DNA from 4 places in the Lysinibacillus sp. NPDC094177 genome. Region 2 is predicted to be linked to each of the others. Evidence: riboswitches for the same ligand, from Rfam matches in the RefSeq annotation. Region 2 holds a riboswitch; each other region holds the start of a gene.
The links. A riboswitch is a leader RNA that binds a small molecule or an ion and turns the genes downstream of it on or off. The one in region 2 is predicted to bind cobalamin.

Region 1 (6,155 bases), on a different contig from region 2:
TGCAATTAGCAAAATTTATTCAAAAACATTATACAGAGAAATTTGATCTTGAAATATTAAGCTTGAAAGATTTACCGATGTATAACCAAGATATCGAAAATGAAGCACCACAACCTGTACTTGATTTTAAAGCAAAAGTAAAAGAGGCAGATGCGGTTCTTTGGTTGACGCCTGAATATAACGGTACAGTACCAGGTGTTATGGTTAACGCCATCGATTGGTTATCTCGAGTTGATAAAGTAATGATTGGCAAGCCATCATTCATGATGGGAGCATCAATGGGTAACTTAGGTACTGTTAAAGCACAATTACATTTACGAGATATTTTATTCTCACCTGGAGTAAATTCACCATTACTAAGTGGTAATGATGTTTATATTGGAGCAGTACACACTAAATTTGATACAGAAGGCAATCTAACAGATGAGGGTACTATCAAATTCCTAGATGTAGTAATTGATAACTTCTTAAACTGGATGAAAATATACGTTTAAAAATAAAAAAATGTCCCATAGTATAACAATACTTATGGGGCATTTTTTGTTTGTTGGGTTTAAGATAGAGCGACGGATAGAAGAGCCAAGCGACAAATAGGACAATCAGAAAAACGCCCTTTCTAGCATTACACTAAAGAGGGGCATTTTTAGGAAATAAATTGTTTATTTATCCTTTAACAAAAAAGTTGTGGATAAAATGTATGCTATTTATATAACTTGATTGGAGTGGAGGCTGGGCGACTCCTTGGGGGTCAGCGGCAAATGTTTTCTGTAGCAAAAGCAAAGCGACAGCTACAAAGCGCCCAGCCGGAACGGAAATCAACCCCTCGTAATGGTGTTAAGCTTTTATTTAATCGGAATTATTTTTAAAACTTTTTGAAGGCGGTATGCAAAAATACCTGCAAATATAGCTAAAATAATATCTTTTGGTAAAGGAGGCATCATCCAAAGCCATGCAATCTTATAAGTGAAAGCATCAGGAGCACTAGCCCATAGCTTGTAGGCAAAGTACATCCAATTTGTCCCTAGTAAATAATTAATAGCTGTTGCAACTAATGCAGCAACTACATAGCTTTTCTTCGTTCCACTGCGTTCTACAATAAGCCCCGCGACATATGCAGCTAATATAAAAGAGACAATGAAACCAAATGTAGGACTTAAAATTTGTCCAAAGCCCCCACCGAAACGAGCAAATACAGGTGCACCTGCTAAACCGATACACATATAAACAGTACAAGCGAGTGCCCCTTTTCTACTACCAAGAATAAGCCCTGCTAAAATAGCAAAAAATGTTTGCAATGTGATAGGTACTCCACCGACCATCATGAAAGGTACAATAGACGTGATATTAGCTCCTATCATCATCAATGTTGAAAATAGTCCAATGTATGCAAGATCTACTGTTCTTAATTTGTGATGAGTATGTTCCGCAACTGTTGTCATTATTTCACCCCTAAATAGTAATGTTGATAATAATAGTGTAAAAAAATAAAGCTTTTGTGTCAACTTGATTATTTAAGTCGGTTAACACAAAAGTTGTTATCCTGCATAAATTGATAAATAACTATTATTTATAGACTAACTATTAAAATATATGATAGAATCGTCATAATTTTAAAATATTAAATGCTAATGGTGTGACATCTTGTAAAATGTGTCGCTTAAAAGGGAAGTCGGTGCAAATCCGACGCTGTCCCGCAACTGTTACGAGGAGTTCTATGATGTATTAGCCACTGTTCTAGAATGGGAAGGCAATCATAGGTACATTGATTCGAAGCCAGGAGACCTGCCAATTAGTAATTCCTGTAATGCCCACGAGGATGAAAGCGATTACGGACAATAGTAGAAGGAAATCTTTCTGACTTTGTTTAATCAAGGGTATTTCTATGCGCATTTGCATAGAATGCCCTTTTTTTTATTTATTTTCATTCGGCAAGTGTTTGTGAATGTGAAACGTCTGCTACAAGTGTTTTGTCGCGAAAGCAAAGCGATAGAGGGCAATTACGCCAAGACAAAATTGATTTTTAATGAGTAGGAGTTATAAACTGATGAATAAAAAATTTATGATGCTTTCAATGATTCTTCTTCTAGTACTTATAATTTCGATGACAATTGCGATTATGGTTGGATCGGTTTCCGTTACGCCACTTTATGTATGGAAGGTTATCCTTTCTAAAATCCCATTTATACAAAATTCAATCGAACAAGATTGGAGTCGCTCACAGGAAATTATCATTTGGCAAATACGAGTTCCGCGTGTATTGCTCGCAGCTATCGTTGGAGCAGGCTTAGCAATTGCAGGAGTAGCTATTCAGGCACTTGTTCGTAATTCAATTGCAGAACCGTATATTTTAGGGATTTCTTCTGGTGCAACGGTTGGTGCTACAGCTGTCATCATTTTAGGCGCTTTTTCATTTCTGAGCGTTTATGCGCTTTCCGTATCTGCATTTATAGGTTCTCTCACAGCAATGGCTTTAGTTTTCTTCTTAGCGCGTGTTGACGGTAGAATTTCTGTCTTTCGACTTTTACTTTCAGGGATGGCGGTGTCGTTTATTTTATCTGCTATTTCAAATTTTATATTAATGACGTCGAAACAAGAGGGCGGAATGAAGGCAGTCATGTTTTGGATGCTAGGAAGCCTTGCTGGTGCGAAGTGGAGTAATCTTTTAATTCCTACAATTATCTTTATTGTAGTATTTGCCTTGTTATGGCTCCACTATCGAAATCTAAATTTATTACTTCTTGGGGAAGAAGCAGCGGTCACACTAGGGGTTAACTTACAACAATTTCGTATACAGCTTATTATATTAGTTTCATTATTAACGGGTGTGCTTGTTGCTGTAAGTGGTTCAATCGGATTTGTCGGCTTAATCATTCCACATATTGTAAGGTTAATTGTAGGTTCAAACCATAAATATGTTATACCGATTAGTGCATTATTCGGAGGGATTTTCCTAGTTTGGGCAGATGCACTTGCTCGAATTTTAATTGCTCCGGAGGAAATGCCAATTGGAATTATCACGGCTTTTTGCGGAGGTCCATTTTTCATTTGGTTGCTACGTAGTAACAATTATTCATTCGGTGAAGGAGATTAAAGCATATGACATTAGAAGCGAAACAAGTATCATTCTCCATTTCTGATGAACGTATATTACATGAAGTAAATATTCGAATAAAGGACAAGCAATTTGTTGGTCTAATCGGTCCTAATGGTAGTGGGAAGTCAACGCTATTAAAGAATATGTATCGTTTATTAAAACCAGAAAGTGGAACAGTCTTGTTAAATGAACAGGATATTTTAAAGCAATCGAGTAAAAACATTGCTAAAAATTTAGCAGTTGTAAGTCAAGAAACACCAGTCTTATTCGATTTTACAGTACATGATTTAGTTAGTATGGGGAGAACACCTCATAAAAAACTATTGGAGCTAGATCAAGAACGAGATTTTCAAATTGTAAAAGATGCACTGAACCAAACAGGTATCGCTCATTTAGAGAAACGTAGCTTTAGCACTCTTTCGGGTGGAGAAAAAAAGCGTGTGATGGTTGCCCGTGCCCTCTCTCAGCAAGCACAGGTACTTATTTTAGATGAGCCAACAAATCATCTGGATATTCAGCATCAATTGCAGCTTATGGATCTAATTCAAACTTTACATTTAACAGTTGTTGCAGCAATACACGATTTAAACATTGCAGCCATGTATTGCGATCAAATTTATGTTTTACAGCAAGGTCGAATTGTTTGTTTTGGAACACCAGAAGAAGTACTTACACCACAATTATTACAAGATGTATTTGGAGTTTATGCTGATATTCAAATACATCCACTTACAGGTAAACCATATTTAATGTATATCCCAGAGCAATTCACAAAGTAAGCTTTAGAAACTCGATAAAGTGATTGATACATAGTGTTATTTAGGGAATATGAAAGTTAAAAATGTAAATAGAAAAAATTAGAATATTGGTGCTGTAGCTCTGCTTTATCACTATAAATTAGAGTGAAATGCCAGAAGATGCATGCTTTGTGAAGCGGTTGATTGGAGTGGAGACTGGGCGACTCCTTGGGGATCAGCAATAGGGGAACGAAGGCTAAAACCATCGCATGTTGTGATAACGCCTTCGTGACCAACCTCGTGTTGCCCTGACGCCCCCTAGAAAGCGCCAAGTCGGAACGGAAATCCACCCCCTCGTTTTGCCGAAGAGTCATTTAATATAATTTCATTAACTTATTAGGTTTGGTACGCATGCACAACACATATGGATTGAAATGAAGTCAAATTATGCTACTGCTTTTAAGCCTGCTACACCAATAATAATGGCAATGATACTAATTATTCGAGTCAGGTTTTTAGATTCGCCGAAGAATATAATATTCACGAGAACAGCACCAACTGTACCAATACCAACCCAAACTACATAGGCGATGCTTAACTGTAAATAGTTAAAGGATGCATATAATAGCACAAAGGACATTCCAAAGCCGCCTATATATATTAATAAATTTCGTATATTTTTTTCCTGACTATAAAAGCGTAAACCTACAACACCAATAATTTCTGAAATTGCAGCCAATAAAACAAGTAACCAACCCATTATGCATTAGCTCCTTTCTCTTCAATGTGATCTTTTGAAGGGTTATCAGCTAAATTAAGACCAATAACGCCCAATATTAAAATAAACATGAAGATTCCTTTAATAGCATTAAACTCACCGTCAAAAATAAAAATGTCCATTAATGTAGTCCCAATTGTACCGACCCCAGCAAAAGTCGCATAAACTGTGCCAGTAGGTAAGTTCTCACAAGCTTTCGATAAGAAATGGAAATCTATCGCAATTAGAGACACAATAATAATCCAATGCCACCAAGCATTTGCAACATTAAAACCGAATATCCAAAACAATTCAAACAAACTAGTTAATCCAACGTAAATCCAATCTTTTTGCATAGTTAAATTCCTTTCGTTTATCAATGATTATGACTGACATTCAGTCATTTTCGGTGTAAAAGAGAACGTCACTTAGGCGTGACGTAAACAGAGTGCATAATGTAAAAAGTCGAGAAGCTCAAGTTTTTGAAATCTAATTGTTTCTTCTGTACTGTCGTCATACAAATAAATTTGTTCAGCAGCAGATTCTATTAGACCAATTACAAGTTTAGAAGAACGAGTAGTATTTAGAGAGGCGCGTATCGTTCCTTGTTGTTGAGCTTCATATAAGAAATTATTCATCCATTCGTAATAGGGTGCATATATATTTTCCCATTCTTTCATATGCTCAGTTTGTGTAATACCTGCATAGATAAGTGCAAATACATCTCTATATTCCTCTGTTAATGAAAAAACAATATCTACTACTTTTTCAAGTTGCTTTGCAAAAGGCTCATGTTTTGAAATACCATCGTTAATAGCAGCAATAATCTTCTCAACCATAACTTTTGCAATAGCTGGCATAACTGAAAGCCGTGATGGGAAATAAAGATAAAATGTCCCTTGCGCTATACCTGCCGCTTTTACGATATCTGAAACCTTTGTCTTTTCAATTCCTTTTTCACGAAAAACTTCAATTGCAGCTTGAATAATTTTCTCTTCTTTTGACATGAAATCCCTCGCTTTTGGCCTGCTTATTTGATATGTTACAAAATAGCTGAAATAAAGTCAAAGAAAATGACTGACAATCAGTCATTGTTTTTTCGTGTATATATGTTTCTTATTTGGGGAACTTTATTCGTGAAAGGATTTGATGAAAATGGAAGAGATAAAAATTGCGCAATTAGATCAGCAACAGCTTGGAAAAATTAATGAATTAGAAAAGGAAATTGGAGTGACATTAGTGGCATATGATTCTTCGACAATGTCATCACAGGGCTCGGGTGCCCTTGAGTCAATCAATAGTACTCACAGCAATCATCCATCATAATTAAGAATAAAATGTGCCTTGCAGCAATGTGAGGTTTTTTCATTTTAAATAGGGGGATTCCAATGATGCAAGATTTCTATGCGGATTTACATATTCATATTGGACGTACTTCTAGTGGACGCGCTGTCAAAATTACCGGCAGTAAAACGCTAACGTTAGCAAAGATTTTAGAGACTGCTAGTGCAAAAAAGGGACTAGATATTATTGGGATTATTGATTGTCATTCTCCAGAAGTAATGGA
Region 2 (6,155 bases):
ACGAATATAAGAAATACTACCAGTTGGTGCAATAGCCAAACGATATGAATGGAATAAACCATATTGCATAACATCTTGCTTTAAAACTTCCCACATCTTTTTAGTAATGAGTGGAATATTTCCAAGTGCTTTTAACACAACAGGCGATAGTTCCTCTTCACTTTTATTTACATATTGATCAAAATAGCTACCTGAAGCGTAATCACTTTCCTCAAATCGATAGAAAGTTTCAGCTTTTGCTTTAGCCATCTCCATTGATGATTTGAGTGAATAAAAGTTCATCGCTTCCATAAAGCGATCCATAAAATCAATAGATTCCTTTGAGCCGTACATGATTCCCTCAGTAACAAGATGACCATGAAGATTCATGCAACCAAGCCCTACTGAATGCATTAATTTATTTGCTTTTGCAACAGATGGTACATTCTTAATGTGCGTCATTTGCGACACATTTGTTAATAAGTGCATGGCTGTATCGATTAATGTTTCGAAATCGTTTACTTTACTTGCTGCATGGATATCAATTGACCCTAAGTTACACGATACATCTAACCCATATTCATTCGGTTCATCTTGGTTAGTAATGATACTTGTTTCTTGAACTTGCAAGATTTCTGTACATAAATTTGACATTTTTACACGACCGATATTTTTGAGCGGATGCACTTTATTGACATTATCATCAAAAATTTCAAACGGATAGCCCGATTCAAATTGCGCTTTTTTAACCTCTGTATAGAGTTTACGTGCATTCAAACGTTTAATTTTACGGATATTCGGATTATCTAGAAGTTCATAGTACATATCTGATATTGAAATTTCAGACATACGTCTGCCATATTCTTTAAAAATATCGTATGGACTAAACAATACAATATCTTTATCACGTTTCATAAGATCGAAGAAAATACTTGGTATAATAATTCCTGTTGACAGTGTTGCGAGGCGAATTTTATCATCAGCATTTGGTTTTTTTGATGAAATGAAATTTTCTATGTCTGCATGGAAAATATTTAAGTAGACAACGCCCGAGCCATTTCGTTGTCCTAGTTGATTTGAATAACTGAAAGAGTTTTCCAACAGCTTCGCTACTGGGATTACACCACTTGCACGATTTAATATCTCTTTAATTGGATCACCTAAAGGGCGTAAATCCGTTAAGTTTACCCCAACTCCACCACCAAGACGTGATAGCTCCAAACAATAACCAATATTTTCGGCAATACTATTCATGGAGTCATCCATTGATAATTTAAAGCAGCTTACTAATTCGCCACGGGCTTTCTTTCCACTATTCAATGCTGTTGGTGTTGCAGGCTGATACGCTTCCATCATCGCTTCGATAGAACGCTCTGCTAGAACGGTATCCCCTTGTGCTAAATATAAAGCAATAATGACAATACGATCCTCATATTTTTCTAAAATTTCTTCCCCATCACGACTTTTCATTGCATAGCTATCGTAAAACTTGCTCGCACTCATAAAAGATGGAAAACGGAAATTATAATCATATGCTTTCTTGTACAGCTTTTTAATAAATTCCATCTCGTACATATCGATAAATGCTTTCTCATAGTAGCCCTCATCGACTAAATAGCGGATTTTTTCCTCGATATCAATAAAGTAACGTAAACGCACGTTAACATATTCTAAAAAATAGCGGCGCGTTGCTTCACGATCCTTTTCTAACTCTAGTAGACCAGTTGTACTATAACGATTCAGTACGTCATTATTAAGCTTTAAATATGTTTTCATCCCATTACCCTCGTTTCATAAAACGTTTGTATTGCTTCATAATCTGCTTGATTTCCTCTTAAATCTAGTTTCCGCACTAAGGGCACATGATAAGTAGCAGCAATTTTCTCACCGGCAGCGCCAAAAACATTATGCCCGAAATTACTATTGCCACTGGCAACTACACCCTTACAAAATTTCCTGTTGTTTTCTAAAAAACATGACACTTTTGAAGGGACATCACCTAATCCATCTGTGTAGGTGATTAAAAGGTAGGGCTCATTCAACACTAACCCATCAGAGAGTTCAATAGATTCCGCTGTTAATTTAGAAACAACATTCCGGACATTGCCTGTACGACTAGCATAAACAATCATATTGCAATCATCTCTATATGAGAAACAATCTCCTTAACATCTCCTATAAATGTTTCATTAATTTCTAAAACAGGCACACTTAAAAAACCTGCGTCAATAATTGTTTGCTTAGCTTGTTCATCGTGATCAATGTTTACAATTTCTGCTTCAAGTCCTACACGTTGTAATTCAGATTTTACCCAAAGGCATTTTGGACAGATTGTTTTCGTATAAAGTTTCATATATATCCCTCTTTTCATAAAATAAAAAAGCTATCCCTTCGAGAGAGATAGCCTAAATGGAAACGTTAAAATACAAAAAAAACACATACGTTCCCATCTCTTAATCCCCGAAGAAATGATCAATTTGTTTTATATAGGCAGGTCTCCTGGCTTTGCTTCATTCTCTGATTTCCTTCCCATGCGAATGCACAGTGGCTAATATCATCGTCAGCTTCACAGTTGCGGGGACAGCGTCGGTATTGCACCGAACTTCTCTATTAAACTACATATAGTAGTACCTTTATAAAACGAACACAATATATTGTTGTTCAATAGAACTAAGTGTACCATCCTTCAAATAAAAAGTAAATCTAGATTAGAAACTTCTTTAATATGAGATTATTCAATATTTTCTTTCACACTCTCAAAATATGATCTTAACAAATAATTAGCTGCAATAGACGACTTATTTAAAAAATTTCTAAAAAATATGAAGTTAAATATATTCGCTATTTTACATTTACCTAAATGCAGTATCTTGTTTATCAATCAGGATTATCTCATTCCATCTAATTAAGAACTCTAATTTAATGTAACACTTATGTAAAAATTAATTTCTGAGGTGAATCAAATGTATTGTAACAGTCTAATAAAACCTTAAAGTTCCATCTATTAAGTCGTAATCAACAATTAGATCAATCGTAGATACAAAGTTATTATTTGAACTCCTTACATTAAAACAGTCCATATTCCAAAGAATAATAGACTGTTTTACCACTTCAATTTTTAAATGAAATCTACCGTACAATTATTCCATTCCTACAAATAAAATAATTCCTTAAAAAATTCAGAGCTGAATTTACTTTAAACTAAGGATTATATTTTGATAATAGTTTATATAATTAATAGCAATTTTAAAAGATTATTATCTCTATTATAATCTCTAAAACTATCATAGACTCCTTTTACTTTACCATTTATTGAATTACAAAAGAAACTATGAACTTCTGGATCCTCTAATTATTCAATTTTCCATTTGTAACATATTAGAAAAAACATTTCTAATCCAGGCATTTTCTTTACTTTATTAAGCAATGTCATTCTATAGTCAAATGCCAAGTTGTTTCATTTTGCATTCCATTTAAATGTTCACTTCTTTTATATTTTTTGCATCTATAATCACTTTATAAAGTCTGATCATCATTATTACTTATTGACCCTACCAGCTCACGTTTTATATTCAAATAGGCATAAGTAATATTCTTATTATTATCCGTATTTTCTTGAATTAACTCTTTTACATAATTCTGCAATGAAATAAAATTTTCATTATATAGGTTGTTCATAATTTGCTGTCTTAACTGATTCTCATAATACGAGATTGAATGTGATGTCATCTAGTTCACTCCTATTTAGTCCATAAAAAAACATCTTTCCATTATGATTTCATGTTTTCGCAAAGCAAACTATTGCCGCAATACTGGTTGGTGTAAGTAAAATGTGTAACGGTACTAACTTCGTCCATTAGTGTTGTTTTTAACAGTTTGATTTATGCCCTCACAAAGCTTTTGTCGATCATTCTAATTATTTCTATTATCGTTGCAATGAGTATGGTCATGATGACTTCTAGTATGCTTTAAAGTTGATTAAAAATACATCACTAAACCCATTTTATACGAAAAATAAAAGAATCCATTTTGAAAAAAGATTAATCAAAATGGATTCTTCTCTAGCAGATATTTATTTTAGGTCTCCATAAAAGGTTTGATTATTTTAGCAACGTTCTTCAACTAAAGCATCAAATAGTTTAATGAGCAAATTTACTAATTATACCTTCAGTTCTTCATATTTAACTACAGAGATATAGTTTTTGTTGCAACTGTTTGTTGAAATGCCTGATCATGCTCAACAAAAACCATTGTGGGATTAAATTTTTGAATAAGCTCTTCAATCTGCATGCGCGAATAAATATCAACGAAATTTAACGGTTCGTCCCAAATATATAAATGAGCTTTTTCACATAAACTTTTGGCTATAAGCAATTTTTTCTTTTGTCCGCCGGAATAATGAGCTATATCTTTCTCAAATTGAATTCGCTCAAAATCCATCTTACGTAGGATGGATTTAAATAACGTTTCATCGATCTCATGCTCTTCGATAAAGTCCGATAATAGTCCCTTCAAATGAGAAGTATCTTGTTGGACATAGGAAATAATGAGGCCAGAACCTACATTCAGCGTGCCTGTATGCTGGATCAGATTTCCTAAAATTAGTTTTAGGATACTACTTTTTCCGCTCCCATTCTTTCCATCAAGTACAATTCGGTCACCTTGTTCAACTATAAAGCTAATTGGCTTATTCACTATTTGGTCATCATACTTAACAGACACATCCGCCAAAACAATTAATTCGTTTGACTGATATTCCAATGGTTTTAATTTTAATGACTCCGTTTTTTCCACATTTTTTAGCAGTTTTGACTTTTCCTCAATAGCTTTTTGTTGCCTTGATTGAATGTTCTTTGCTCTCTTCATCATCTTTGCCGCTTTATGTCCTACAAAACCTTTATCCAACTTAGAACCCGAATTCGTTGTCCCATTTTTGGAAGCTTCCACTTGATTAGACCAACCTGCTGAACGCTTTGAAGACTGTGTTAATCTCCCAATGTCTTTTTGTAGACGCTGATTTGTTGCCTCTTCGTGTTCCTGCTGTCTATCAAAATTTAACTTCCAAGAAGAATAGTTACCACTTTGAACTTCAATATTCGCCCTATTTATAGATAAAATATGGTCAACGCATCCATCTAAAAAGGTTCTATCATGTGAAATTAATATAAACCCTTTCTTCTTCCTTAGATAATCAGAGACCATCTTTCGTGCATCAGTGTCCAAATGATTGGTCGGCTCATCAATTAATAGAAATTGACCTTCCGTCAAAAAAAGTGCAGCAAGCAACACCTTTGTTTGTTCCCCATTTGATAATGTCTTAAATGGTCGGTACATTACCTCGGCATCGACATTTAGATAGGATATTTCACGAAGATATTCCCAATCTTCAGCTTGAGGACAAATTTCTTCAAAGATTTCATAAGTGTACTTATTTTTATCTGAAACTGGATAAGGAAAATAATTAAATTCTACAGAAGAAATGATTTTCCCGCTATACTCATAATTCCCTAATAATAAATTAAAGAATGTCGTTTTACCTCGTCCATTTCTACCAATAAACCCAAGTTTCCAATCCGTATCTATTTGAAAGTTTACACCTTCAAAAATATTGTCAAAGCTACCTGGATAAGAAAACGTTAAATCTTGAACTTTTATCATTGACATAATAATTCCTCCTTTGTATATCAACACTTTTTACTTTTTATACAAAGTCGGCACATCCATCTATTCTAAATTTCTCCGTATAAGTTTGATGGATATTAGCGACTTATACGGAGTATTACATGCGTAACAATAGTGTCTGATTCGCTCATTTCTCTCTCTCCTTTATTGATTAGATTAAAAATTTTTATGAGAGAATAAAAAATCCTCCCAATTTGTAATTGGAAGGTTTAGTCTTTCACTTATATTACATAAGTTCTTATTTGCCATTGGAGTCATGACAAGTAAAATGTAAACTGATATATAAAAATGGACAGACTAACCCTATATTTTGTAGTTTGAAGTTATTCATTTCAAATAAAAACATAGATTAGTTAATCATTTCCATCCATCAGTCCTCTCATAATTGTATATATATATTAACAATTTTTTTTATGGAATACAATTCAGTATCATCCTCACCTCAAATTAGTAAGAGATGGCTTCTATTTCTTTCTCCACTAGCGTTCAATAAA
Region 3 (6,155 bases), on a different contig from region 2:
ACACGTAATGATGGTTCTTCTGCTTCGAGTGTGCGGAAAATCTTTAATATTTCCTTTATATGCTGATCACCTTCATATTGTACTTTCGCCTGTAATGTTGGTACTAATTCATAGGGCTGTGGGATACCGGAATTACCAATGATATCTCCGATGTTAGCTTTACTAATCCCTTTAACTGCGAAAATTTCCCCAGCTTCGACCTCTTGAGCGCTTTCATAACGACTACCATTATATTGCCGTATTTCAGTCACTTTTTCTGTTACATCTCCAAATGAAAATTCATCACGCACATGTAACGTTCCTTGCAAGGCCTTTAAAAAAGTTAAACGTTGATGTCCATCATGACGAATTTTAAACACTTCACCTTGGAACGGGGCATCGTTATGAAAATGTGTCTTTGTAAGTAGGGGAAGCTGTGCTAGGAATTCCTTTATCCCAATATCTTTTAAGGCTGAGCCAGTAAAACACAAAAAGGCCATTTCCTGTTTAATCATCGTTTGTAAATGAGAAAGGCAGCTTGCGCTATCCAATGTCTCATTAAGAAAAGCATCTAGAAGCTGCTCATCACGTTCGGCAAGCCATTCCATCATCGAATAAGGAACATAGTCTGAACGGAGCGGTTCATTTACGAGTAGTACATCCTCAGAGCAATCCTTATGAAGCTGTGCCATAACGGCTTTAACATCTGCCCCTTCACGGTCAATTTTGTTGATAAAGAAAAAGGTCGGGACGTGATATTGGCGTAACAGTTGCCACACTGTTTCTGTATGACCTTGTACTCCTTCAACCGCACTAACAATAATAATGGCATAATCCATAACTCGAATGGCGCGCTCCATCTCTGGGGAGAAATCGGCGTGTCCTGGTGTATCGATTAACGTATATGTATCGTTTCCAATCGTCATGCGACCTTGCTCCGCAAAAATTGTAATGCCCCGCTGACGCTCTAATTCATGATTATCTAGAAATGTGTCCTGGTGATCTACTCGCCCGCGGGCTTGAATACTGTTTGTATGAAATAGTAACTGCTCAGAAAATGTTGTTTTTCCTGCGTCAACGTGAGCGAGTACTCCAATTGTTACATGCATAAAAAAATCCTCGTTTCTATTATTTCATCTATCAACATTGTAACAGAATTGGATTGAAAAATATTTCGTATAAAAATAGTTAGTATTTATGTCTGAATAGTGTTAATATATTTATGATAATAATTTTTTGATATTTTTATGAGATTGTGAATCTATTAATCTTGCAATATCATTTACAACAAAATAAAAACGACCTATTGGTGCAAATGATCTTTGTCATTTGCTTAAAAGGGAAATCGGTGCAAATCCGATGCTGTCCCGCAACTGTAATGGAGAGTCTATACGAAATGCCACTGTAGCTATGCTATGTGAAGGTGTATAGATGATGAACCTAAGCCAGGATACCTGCCAATTAGTTTTCTTTTACTTAAACCACGAGGATGGGGATAGTGAACAGGTTGAAGAACCTTTCTTTCACTATGCTAACCTCTTGGAAACAAGGGGTTTTTTTATGCCCTTTTCTAGAAAACTAACTTGGTAGCACAGAAGTCTAATGATTTCTTTCTATATATTTAACAACAAAGGAGAAGAGGACATGAAGAAATGGAAACACTTATGGCTTGTCTTTGCAATAGCATTGATCGCTGTACTAGGCGCGTGTAACTCAAAGGACAAACCAGAATCTGCTGCAATAGGTGAGAAGGTAGAGCCTTCACAAGCTGAAACGACAGAAGTAACAATTGAAAATAATGGAACAACACAAGTATATAAGGAAGCACCTAAAAAAGCGATTAGCTTAAATCAACACGTAACAGAAATTATGCTGGCTTTAGGTTTAGAAGATTCAATGGTAGGGACGGCATACTTAGATGATAAAATTTATGAGCCCCTGCAAGCTGCCTACGATAAAGTGCCTGTAATAGCTGAAAAGTATCCTTCTAAGGAGCAAGTAATTGATGCAGGTGCAGACTTTTTATACGGTGGTTGGAAAAGCGCCTTTGGAGAGAAAGGTGTTGGTACACAGGAAGAGCTTGAGGCATTAGGTATTCACAGTTATTTACATACATCCTCAAATATGACGAAACCAACTTTAGAAGATATTTTCACAGATATTCGAAATATCGCAAAAATTTTCGGCGTTGAGGATCGTGGAGAAGCATTAATTAAACAAATGACAAAGGATGTAGATGCTGTCCGTGCGAAATTACCGCAAAATGAAAAAGAACTACGAGTTTTAGTGTTTGACAGTGGTGATAAAGATGTCTTTACTGCTGGACAAAACTTCATGAATGAGCTTGTAACTATTGCTGGCGGTAAAAATATTTTTGGTGATGTGGAATCAGGATGGACTACGGTGTCAAAAGAGGATGTAGTAGAACGAAATCCAGAAGTTGTTGTTGTCGTTGATTATGGAGAAACAACGGCGGAAGAAAAAATAAATTTCTTGAAAAATGATCCAGCCTTAAAAGAAACGGAAGCAGTAAAAAATGAACGCTTTGTGATTTTACCGCTTTCTGCCGCGTCAGAAGGAGTTCGTGTTGCAGAAGCTATTCAAATTTTGGCGAAAGGCTTCTATCCGGATAACTTTGAAAACTAGAAAAAATATGGGGCTAGCGTTTTGCTAGCCCTCTTTTCATAAGGAGAATTATTTATGAATGCATTTCGTAAAAATATACCCGACAAAACATTTGCAAAACTAAACAATAATGGAGATTTTACCCGTCTTGCCGTAAGCCCAGGTATTATTAATAAGCATTATTCTCCGGCACAATTTCAAACAATTGCAAAGGTTGTAGGAGAAACTGGTGCAATCAAATACTCCGCATCTTACAGTATAATATTATCAATTCCAACAGTAGATGTAACAGATGCAACTAAAGAGCTACAAGACGCTGGTCTGTATGTGGCAAAGCAAGGGCCAAGTGTGGCTATGAAGGCTTGTGATTTTTGTGATGGTGATAAGATGGAGGCAGCCCCAATTACTGAACAGCTATATCATTCTTTAGAAGGGATAACTGTCCCAACAAGATTACGTTTAAACGTAAATGGTTGTGCCTCTGCCTGTTATATTGCGGTTTATGATGATATTGGGCTTGTCTACCAAAAGGATAGCTTTGATGTCTATTTAGGGGCAGTGCCAATGGGTCCAAATGCACAAGCCGGGACTCTGTTTGCAAAAAGAGTAGAAGTGGAGCATATTGAAGGTTTTTTAAAGCAAATCATTGAGCTCTATAAGGAACGTGCACGTCCGAATGAACCTTTTTATAAATTTTATCGCAGAACAAATTCTGCGGATTATTGGGAAATGTTAAAAAATAAGACCATCATAACGGGAGTGTGATTTCCGTACTGACTGAGTGCTTACCAGGGTGTGTCCGAAGAGCCGCTTCATCAGCATCTCGTTCTACCCGATAAAATGCTTATGTCGTTACTCAAATGCGTACACAACCACTTATCCCAAAATCAATCTTTGAAATAAATGATGTCCGTAGCTCTTGGTAATTATTGCGAAGCAGCTACGGTTTTTTAATTGTACTACATGCTATTGTAAAATCCTCTCTGGGATAAAAAAACAATTTCTCCTTTGAAAGCAGGAATAATACTTAGGGCGTCGAAATATTCTACTAAGTAATGAAATTTCGGCGCAAAGGGGATATAAAATATGACATCGAAACAAGGGATAAAACCAGAAGATCTATACCAATTAAAATCCGTGGCAGATCCACAAGTATCACCTGACGGAACAGAAGTTGTGTATGTAGAGACTCGTATTGATGAGAAGAAAAAGGACTACATGTCTAATTTATTTTACATAAACTTAAATGAAAAAAATCCTCAACAATGGACATTTGGTGAAGATAAAACGAATTCACCTGTATGGTCTCCAGATGGCAGTAAAATCGCATTTGTATCAACGAGACATGGCAAGCCACAAATTTTTGTGCTTTCAAAAGCAGGTGGGGAAGCGAAACAACTTACTAATTGTAAAAACGGTGCGACATCACCTGTATGGTCTCCATGTGGTAAAAATATAGCTTTCTCAATAAAGTTAGGAAAAAATGACAGCATTTATGATAAAGCTGAAAATGATAAGAAAGATGACAAAGAACTAAAACCACTTGAAGTAGAAAAGATGAAATATAAATCAGATGCTGCTGGGTTTGTTGATATGGAGCAATTTTCTCAAATTGCCATCGTCAACCTGGAATCTGGAGAATTAGAGCTAGTTACGGAAGGGAAACATAATTTACAGCTTGGTACATGGTCTCCAAACGGTAAATATCTTTCATACATTGCGGACTTAACGGAGGATCAAGACTTTTCATTCATATGTGATATCTACTTATTAGATTTAGAAACGAAACATGGTCGCAAGCTAACAGAAGGAACAGGGGTGTTTTACCAAACATCATGGTCACAGAATAGCCGCTACGTATCTTATGTTGGAAATGAAAGAGAATTTGAAAATGCCACACAAGCAAAGCTCTGGATATATGATTTGGAAAATAACAATACGACATGTGTAACGAGTGAATTTGACGCTCCTGTTGGTGATTTTGTTGTCGGTGATTTCCTTCAAGGTGTTGCTGCTCCGCGTGTCCAATGGTTGGAGGATAATAAAAGTTTTTACTTCCAAGTGACAGATCACGGAAATACAACTATTTATTTTGGCAATTTATCTGGCGAATTATATCCAGCTATTAATGATGATCAGTATGTCTATGGTTTTTCACTTGATCATAAAAATGATAGAGCGGTAGTCGCCATCAGCACTACTACAAATCCTGGCGATCTATTTTACGTAAATTTAAATACTGGTGAAAAGGAACAGCTTACAAATGTAAATGAAGAATTTTTAAAGTCGAGAGTATTATCTGTTCCTGAAGCAATTGAATATGTAGGGGCAGACGGGTGGAAAGTAAGCGGCTGGATGATGAAGCCTATTGGCTATGAAGAAGGGGAGAAATATCCACTTATTCTTGAAGTTCATGGTGGACCGCACGCTATGTATGCCAACTCCTATTTTAACGAATTCCAAATCCTTGCTGCTCAAGGTTATGCGGTTCTCTATACGAATCCTCGAGGAAGCCATGGATACGGTCAAAAATTTGTTGATGCGGTTCGTGGTGATTATGGTGGTAATGATTATAATGATCTAATGGCCGCTGTTGATTATGCATTGGAGCATTATGATTTCATTGACAAAAACCGTCTCGGCGTTACAGGTGGGAGCTATGGGGGCTTCATGACTAACTGGATTGTTGGTCATACAAATCGCTTTAAAGCCGCTGTTACGCAACGTTGCATTTCTAACTGGATTAGTTTTTACGGTGTAAGTGATATCGGCTACTACTTCAATGTCTGGCAAATCCAAGCGGGACTAGACGATATAGAGAAGTTATGGAATCATTCGCCACTTAAATATGTAGACAATGTGGAGACGCCACTGTTAATTTTACACAGCGAAAAAGACTATCGCTGTCCGATTGAACAGGCAGAGCAATTATTTATCGCCTTAAAACATCGTAAAAAAGAAACAAAATTTGTTCGCTTCCCTGAATCTAATCATGAACTTTCTAGAAGCGGAAAACCAACGTTAAGAATCAATAGACTAGAATATATTAGGGATTGGTTTGTGGAATATCTATAAGAGCAATATTGGTGGCCAAAGAAGTGAAAATATTTCTTTGGCCATCTAGTATTTTTACATGCCTAGTTAACAAAGGCTGTTTTCGTAAAGATTGTTGCTCTTCAACTTACGGTGCAGTTTAGTTTAAGTAGAAAATAGTTATTGTTCGACTAAATTGCATTTGGTAAAAATTAAGGGGGATACCATATGATTAAATACCCGTTTTTAGAAAAAGATGCAACCATAGGAGTCACGGCACCTTCATTTGGGGTACAAGTTGAGTTACAGGATATGTTTAAACAATTATGTGAGCGTCTGCAATCGAAAGGATTTAAAATCATTTGTGGTGATACGGTTTGGTCTCAAGAAAAAGCCAAATCCGCACCTGCCGAAAAACGTGCAGATGAGTTTAATGAAATGATGCGTGATGATAATATAAATATCATTATTCCTCCATGGGGTGGAGAACTGTTAATTGAAATACTTGAAAAAATTGA
Region 4 (6,155 bases), on a different contig from region 2:
GATGGTATTGCTGTTTGATTATGATCGCACGGGCATTCAGCAGTTGGAGCGTACGGTCGAATATGGGGAGCAAAAAATTCAAGAAATTGATGACAAAATAGCGGAGCTTGTACAGATGAAAATGGAGATACAGCAATTACAAGGCATTTTTACAGAAAAATTAGCGACGTTAAAGGGAGAGATGCACGATGAATAGTTCGAATTTGTTAGCACGTAATGCCCGAAAGTATCCTATGAGCGATGCTGTTGTTTGCCAAGGTAGACGAGTGTCTTATCGTGATTTAGATGAGCAAGTGACACGTCTTAGTCATGCTTTATTAGAGCAAGGGGTGCGACAAGGCGATAAAGTCATCATTTTTATGCCAAATGTTGTAGAGTTTGTTGTTAGCTATTTTGCAATTCAGCGCATTGGAGCTATTGTCGTTCCAGTAAATGCGAAATTTACGCTGCAAGAGGTCGAATATGTAGCGCAGCATGCTGATGCTAAAGCTATTCTAGTACATGAGGCAATTTTTGCAGCAGTCGAAAATATTACGGTTGTTCCTTTAAAAATCAAAACAGGTCAGGAGAAGGTGGGTTGGTTAAACTATGAAACACTTATTCAACATGCAAGCATTCAAACAATCGATTGCCAGTTGAATGAAGATGATGTTTCGACGATTTTATATACATCGGGTACAACGGGAAAACCAAAGGGTGTGTTGTTTAGTTATCGCAATATTTTAACTGTAGCACAAATGATTGCAGTAGAAATGGAAGTAAAGCCTGAAAGCCGAATCCTTCTCATGATGCCGTTGACGCATTCAGCTCCATTACATCTATTTTTAATGGCTGGAGTACTCGTAGGCTCAACAAACGTGCTAACACCAACATTTACGCCTGATTTGTTTATTGATTCAATAGAGCAGGAAAGGACAACGCATTTCTTTGGCGCACCTGTTGCCTATTTGTTAACGGCCCAAATGCCAAGATTGCAAACAGCTGATTTATCATCGATGAAATGGTGGGTTTATGGTGGCGCGCCTTTATCACAAAATGAAGTCCAATTTTTACAAAAAGCATTCCAAACAGATAATTTAACTTGTGTCTATGGCTTAACAGAGGCTGGTCCAAATGGTTCGTTATTGTTTGGCAGAGAGCATGCGACGAAAGCAGGAAGTATTGGTCGCCGTGCACCACTTGGAGCGGAGCTGCGTATTATCAACGACGAAGGAGAAGATGTCAGCGTTGGTGAAGTGGGAGAAATCGTCTTACTTGGTGAAGGCAATATGCTCGGCTATTACAAGGATGATGTTGCAACAAAGGCTGCGTTTATAGATGGCTGGTTGAAAACAGGTGATTTAGCGCGCGTAGATGAGGACGGCTATATTTGGATTGTCGATCGTAAAAAGGATGTTATTTTTTCAGGCGGTGTGAATATTTATCCGAAAGAAATTGAAGATAGAATTTTGAGCTATGAGGGAATATTTGAGGTTGCTGTAATAGGTGTACCACATCCGGAATGGGGAGAAACAGTAAAGGCCGTTTATGCTGCTAAAACAGAAATTGACGAGGACAGACTTAAAGCTTATTTGGAGGAGCATCTTGCTAAATATAAAATTCCGCGCATTTTTGAACGCGTGGAAGCACTACCACGAAATGCATCAGGCAAAATACTAAAACAAACTTTAAAGGGACAAGAGGTGAGATAGCATGAAGGTTTTACAGCAGGAAGAAATGAAAACAACAAACTTTTTTAAAGATAATGATACACTTCATAAAGTTTTAGAAATGATGCTAGATAAAGAGTTTGTGGAATATGCAACACGTGAGCTAACAGATTTCGGTGAGCTTTGTGCAGGAGAGATTGATATGAGAGCCAAACATACGGATAGAGAGGGTGAACCTCGATTACAAAGGTATAATGCTTATGGTGAAGAAGTGTCAGAGGTTTGGGTCAATGATGGCTATAAAAGAACAATTGAAGAGACGTATAATACCGGCATTGTTGGCTATGTGCATAAGGATATTCCGCAATTAGGTAGGAAGGGCAACTATGTTTATAGCTTTGCTCAAGGTTATTTATTATCACATACGGAGCCAGGCTTTTACTGTCCTGTTACTTTAACAATGGCAACGGCTTTTTTACTTGATCATTATGCAAGTGATGAGGTGAAGGAGCGCTTTTTACCACATGTTTGTGCAACAGGAGAGACAGAGCTATATGAGGGGGCTACTTTTTTAACGGAGCGTCAAGGTGGCTCAGATGTTGGTGCGAATGTTGTAGAGGCAAGACAGGACGGCGATCAGTATCGTTTATATGGTGAGAAATATTTCGCGTCTAACGCAGGAATGTGTGGGGTAGCCATGGTATTGGCACGCATGGAAGGAGCTCAGGCAGGTTCAAAGGGCTTAACATTATTTGCAGTTCCATGGCGAAATGAAGATGGCACTGTTAATAACCTTCGCATTCGACGTTTAAAGGATAAACTGGGTGTTAAAGCAGTACCTTCAGGTGAGGTGGAATTTGATGGTGCGCTAGCTTACGTTGTGGGTGATCCAAATAAAGGAATTTATTATATGCTGGAGGCGCTTAATTTATCAAGAATTTGCAATGCGGTTGCTTCTATAGGCATTATGCGCCGCGGATATTTAGAGGCGAAGCACTATGTGACAAATCGTCATGCATTTGGTAAGCCTTTAACGCAATACCCTATGATTCAGGATACACTAGGGAAATTCGCTGCCAAGCTTCATGTGGAAGTTGCTACGGTTTTTGATCTTATTCAGCTGTACGATAAGGTAACTAGTGGACAGGGGAATAAAGAGGACATCATTTTAAATCGCTTGTATATTGCGATCATGAAAAAAGAAACGGCAGAGCAAGCTGTACATTATGCTAGTGAAGCAATTGAATTACATGGCGGAAACGGCTATATTGAAGATTTTGTTACACCTCGGTTATTAAGAGATGCACAGGTACTTACTGTGTGGGAGGGGACAGCGAATATTTTAGCTTTAGAGCTCATTCGTTTAGTTGAAAAGTTTCATGTGCACGAAATGTTTGTTCGTGTCATGGAGGGACGTCTAGAAAAACTAGCTGACAGTCCATTAGTCGAAAATGTAGTGAAGCAATTATCTAAACTAGATTCAACTTTGCAAACATTTAGCCGTTTAGATGATGCGACGAAAACGTTTGAGGCAAAAAAGGTCGCAGAGAAAATGGCACATTTATATGAAAGTGTTGTAGCGGTTGAATGGGCGCAAAGATTCGGCGGCAAATATGAGAAGCTAGCAGATATTTATTTAGAGAGCACATGGGCATTGCGAGAAATGGGTGCACCAATGAAAACCGTACAGTATTTCTCAGACATAGTTTAATTGATTAGAGGTCGTCTCGAATGGGGGCGACTTTTTTGATTTTCATGTATAATGAAATCAACTGAATATTATAAAGGTTCTTTACTTATGTAAAGTGAAAAGGGAAATCGGTGTAATTCCGATGCGGTCCCGCCACTGTATGTGTGAGTTTTTTCAATCTGCGCCACTGAAAATTTCGGGAAGGCTTGAAAAAGCGTAAGGAGCACAAGCCAGGAGACCTGCCTTTATAGAAAACACGTTGTAGCCTACGAGGATAGGATGGTGGATTTTGTATATGTATTTTTGTGCAGATTTGACCCCCTCATTTTTTATGATGAGGGGTATTTGTTTTGTAAGATAAATGTCGATAAATTTGAAAGAGTGGATGATAATCTCACAATGTTGGGTGATAAACCCACAACCTTGGGCGAGAAAAACTAAAGTATATCGATAAATCAGGAAAACAAGTCATTAACTATATGCACAGATAGACTAAGGGGGATTCATTCACATGAAAAAAATTTGGAAAATAGGATTATCAGCATTTTTAGCTATTGGCTTGCTGGCTGCATGTAATACTAAAGAGGCGACAAATGAAAAGCCGTCATCTTCTGAGCAACAAGAGACAACAAAAGTAGATCAAGCAACATTCCCAATGAAGATAACGGATGCTACTGGTAAGGATATTACGCTTGAGGCGCCTCCTGAAAAGATTGTCTCTCTCATTCCGAGTAACACAGAAATATTATTTAGCCTTGGCCTAAATAATGAAATAGTTGGTGTAACAGATAATGACGATTATCCTTCAGAGGCAACTAAAAAAGAAAAGGTCGGCGGTATGGATTATAATATCGAACAAATTATTGCTTTAACACCAGATATCGTTTTTGCACATGCATCGGGTATGGGGAATTCAAAAGGAGCAATTGAACAGCTTGAGGCTGCAGGTGTGAAAGTATTTGTTGTAGCGGATGCCAAAAACTTTGATGAAACATACACAACGATTGAACAGCTTGGTCGTGCAACAGGAAAATTAGAAGAAGCTAAAAAAATTGTCGCAAATATGAAGGCAAAAGTTAAAGAAGTTGAAACAAAACTTGAGGGTGTTGAACCAAAGAAAGTCTTTGTAGAGTCGTCTGATGAGCCAGAAATTTATACAGCTGGTAAAGGTACATTTATGAATGAAATGCTAGAAATGATTCATGCCGAAAATGTGGCAGCGGATTCAAATAGCTGGTATAAAATTGATGCAGAACAAATTATCGCGAAAAATCCAGATGTCATTGTAGTGGCATATAATTATGTACCTGATATTTTAACGAAAATTCCAAAACGTCCAGGCTTTGAGACAATTACGGCCGTAAAAAATAAAGCTATTGTACAAGTGGATGAAAACACGACAAGTCGTCAAGGTCCTCGATTAGCAGATGGTCTTGAGGAATTAGCGAAGGCCGTCTACCCAGAGGCGTTTAAATGAGTAAATCAATTGTAGCCTATATAACAGCGATTACGCTTCTAGTCATTAGCATCTGGTGTGGTGTAGCGATAGGCTCGGTTCATATTCCACTAGAAGTATTGTGGAATAAGGCGGCTGATGAAACAGCTGCCAATATTTTATGGAAGATTCGGTTACCTAGAGTTTTGCTGGCAGGGCTTGTAGGGGCATCACTTGCTATTGCAGGGGCAGCTTTTCAAGGTTTATTAAAAAACCCTTTGGCTGATCCTTATACGTTAGGTGTTTCCTCTGGTGCATCAGTTGGTGCAGTTATGACGATTTTCTTTAGTATATCCATACCTGTAGTCGGCCATTTTACGTTACCGACCTTTAGTATGATAGGTGCCATATTAACGATGGTAGCTGTCATGGGTTTTGCTAGAATAGTAGACCGCTCGCTAAAAATGGAAACTCTTATATTAACAGGGGTTATATTTAGTTCATTTTTAGGTTCCTTGATTTCGTTAATGATTGCATTATCTGGTGAAGAGCTACGGCAAGTTATCGGATGGCTACTCGGCTCAGTATCGATGCGGGGTTGGCCTTTTGTTCAAATGATTATTCCGTTTGTGATAATTGGCTCAATTATGCTTTGGACACAAAGACGCGAGTTAAACGTTCTGTTATATGGAGAAGAACGCGCAAAGTATTTAGGTGTCAATGTTAAGCGCAGTAAATATATTATTTTAGTGGGTGGATCAATGTTGACAGGAGCTGCGGTAGCTGTTTCTGGAACGATTGGCTTTGTTGGTTTAGTAGTTCCTCATATGACGAGAATGGTTTGGGGTTCAGATCACCGTCATTTATTGCCATTATCATTTTTAAATGGTGCAACATTACTGATTATTTGTGATTTAGTAGCACGAACAATTATTATGCCAAGAGAGCTACCGATTGGTGTAATTACTGCATTTATTGGGGCGCCCGTTTTTTCCTATATTTTTTATAAGCAACGTAGAGGCAAGGGGGTACGGGCATGATTGTTGTTGAACATCTTTCTGGTGGCTATGAAGATGTACCGATCGTCCAGGATATAAGTTTTTCTGTTAATAAAGGAAAAATACTAGGGATTTTAGGGCCGAATGGTAGTGGGAAATCTACACTGTTAAAAGTAATAAGTGGTATACTACCAGCAACTGCAGGCACTATATTAATAGATGGTAAAAATAGTAGCTCTTACAATGCTCGTGCTTTAGCAAAAAAAATGGCGGTGCTGCCACAATTACATGCTAATGCCTTTTCAAACAGTGTACGAGAGGCGGTATCTCTTGGACGTTATCCACATCAAAAAGGCTTTTTTTCGAGCTGGACTGATCGTGAT

Region 1: linked by a shared signal. The riboswitch ahead of ACQKNC_RS18795 (FecCD family ABC transporter permease) and the one ahead of ACQKNC_RS13650 (glutaredoxin family protein) in region 2 are both predicted to bind cobalamin.
Region 3: linked by a shared signal. The riboswitch ahead of ACQKNC_RS07585 (ABC transporter substrate-binding protein) and the one ahead of ACQKNC_RS13650 (glutaredoxin family protein) in region 2 are both predicted to bind cobalamin.
Region 4: linked by a shared signal. The riboswitch ahead of ACQKNC_RS17225 (ABC transporter substrate-binding protein) and the one ahead of ACQKNC_RS13650 (glutaredoxin family protein) in region 2 are both predicted to bind cobalamin.

The regions. Positions count from the first base shown of each region.
Region 1 is NZ_JBNNTW010000014.1:46,389-52,543, reverse strand. Features, by position in the region: gene ACQKNC_RS18805 (NADPH-dependent FMN reductase) at 1-494, shown strand, start outside; gene ACQKNC_RS18800 (biotin transporter BioY) at 843-1,439, opposite strand; cobalamin riboswitch at 1,613-1,805, shown strand; gene ACQKNC_RS18795 (FecCD family ABC transporter permease) at 2,045-3,091, shown strand; gene ACQKNC_RS18790 (ABC transporter ATP-binding protein) at 3,097-3,873, shown strand; gene ACQKNC_RS18785 (DMT family transporter) at 4,277-4,591, opposite strand; gene ACQKNC_RS18780 (DMT family transporter) at 4,591-4,944, opposite strand; gene ACQKNC_RS18775 (TetR family transcriptional regulator) at 5,017-5,595, opposite strand; gene ACQKNC_RS18770 (hypothetical protein) at 5,744-5,914, shown strand; gene ACQKNC_RS18765 (endonuclease Q family protein) at 5,980-6,155, shown strand, end outside.
Region 2 is NZ_JBNNTW010000007.1:152,459-158,613, reverse strand. Features, by position in the region: gene nrdE (class 1b ribonucleoside-diphosphate reductase subunit alpha) at 1-1,755, opposite strand, end outside; gene nrdI (class Ib ribonucleoside-diphosphate reductase assembly flavoprotein NrdI) at 1,752-2,111, opposite strand; gene ACQKNC_RS13650 (glutaredoxin family protein) at 2,108-2,332, opposite strand; cobalamin riboswitch at 2,452-2,629, opposite strand; gene ACQKNC_RS13645 (hypothetical protein) at 3,496-3,708, opposite strand; gene ACQKNC_RS13640 (Lsa family ABC-F type ribosomal protection protein) at 4,165-5,643, opposite strand; gene ACQKNC_RS13635 (GntR family transcriptional regulator) at 6,141-6,155, opposite strand, start outside.
Region 3 is NZ_JBNNTW010000003.1:300,629-306,783, forward strand. Features, by position in the region: gene ACQKNC_RS07580 (GTP-binding protein) at 1-1,088, opposite strand, end outside; cobalamin riboswitch at 1,270-1,455, shown strand; gene ACQKNC_RS07585 (ABC transporter substrate-binding protein) at 1,624-2,625, shown strand; gene ACQKNC_RS07590 (precorrin-3B methylase) at 2,680-3,369, shown strand; gene ACQKNC_RS07595 (S9 family peptidase) at 3,691-5,679, shown strand; gene ACQKNC_RS07600 (S66 family peptidase) at 5,866-6,155, shown strand, end outside.
Region 4 is NZ_JBNNTW010000011.1:87,658-93,812, forward strand. Features, by position in the region: gene ACQKNC_RS17210 (MerR family transcriptional regulator) at 1-196, shown strand, start outside; gene ACQKNC_RS17215 (class I adenylate-forming enzyme family protein) at 189-1,691, shown strand; gene ACQKNC_RS17220 (acyl-CoA dehydrogenase family protein) at 1,693-3,360, shown strand; cobalamin riboswitch at 3,418-3,600, shown strand; gene ACQKNC_RS17225 (ABC transporter substrate-binding protein) at 3,851-4,816, shown strand; gene ACQKNC_RS17230 (FecCD family ABC transporter permease) at 4,813-5,814, shown strand; gene ACQKNC_RS17235 (adenosylcobinamide amidohydrolase) at 5,811-6,155, shown strand, end outside.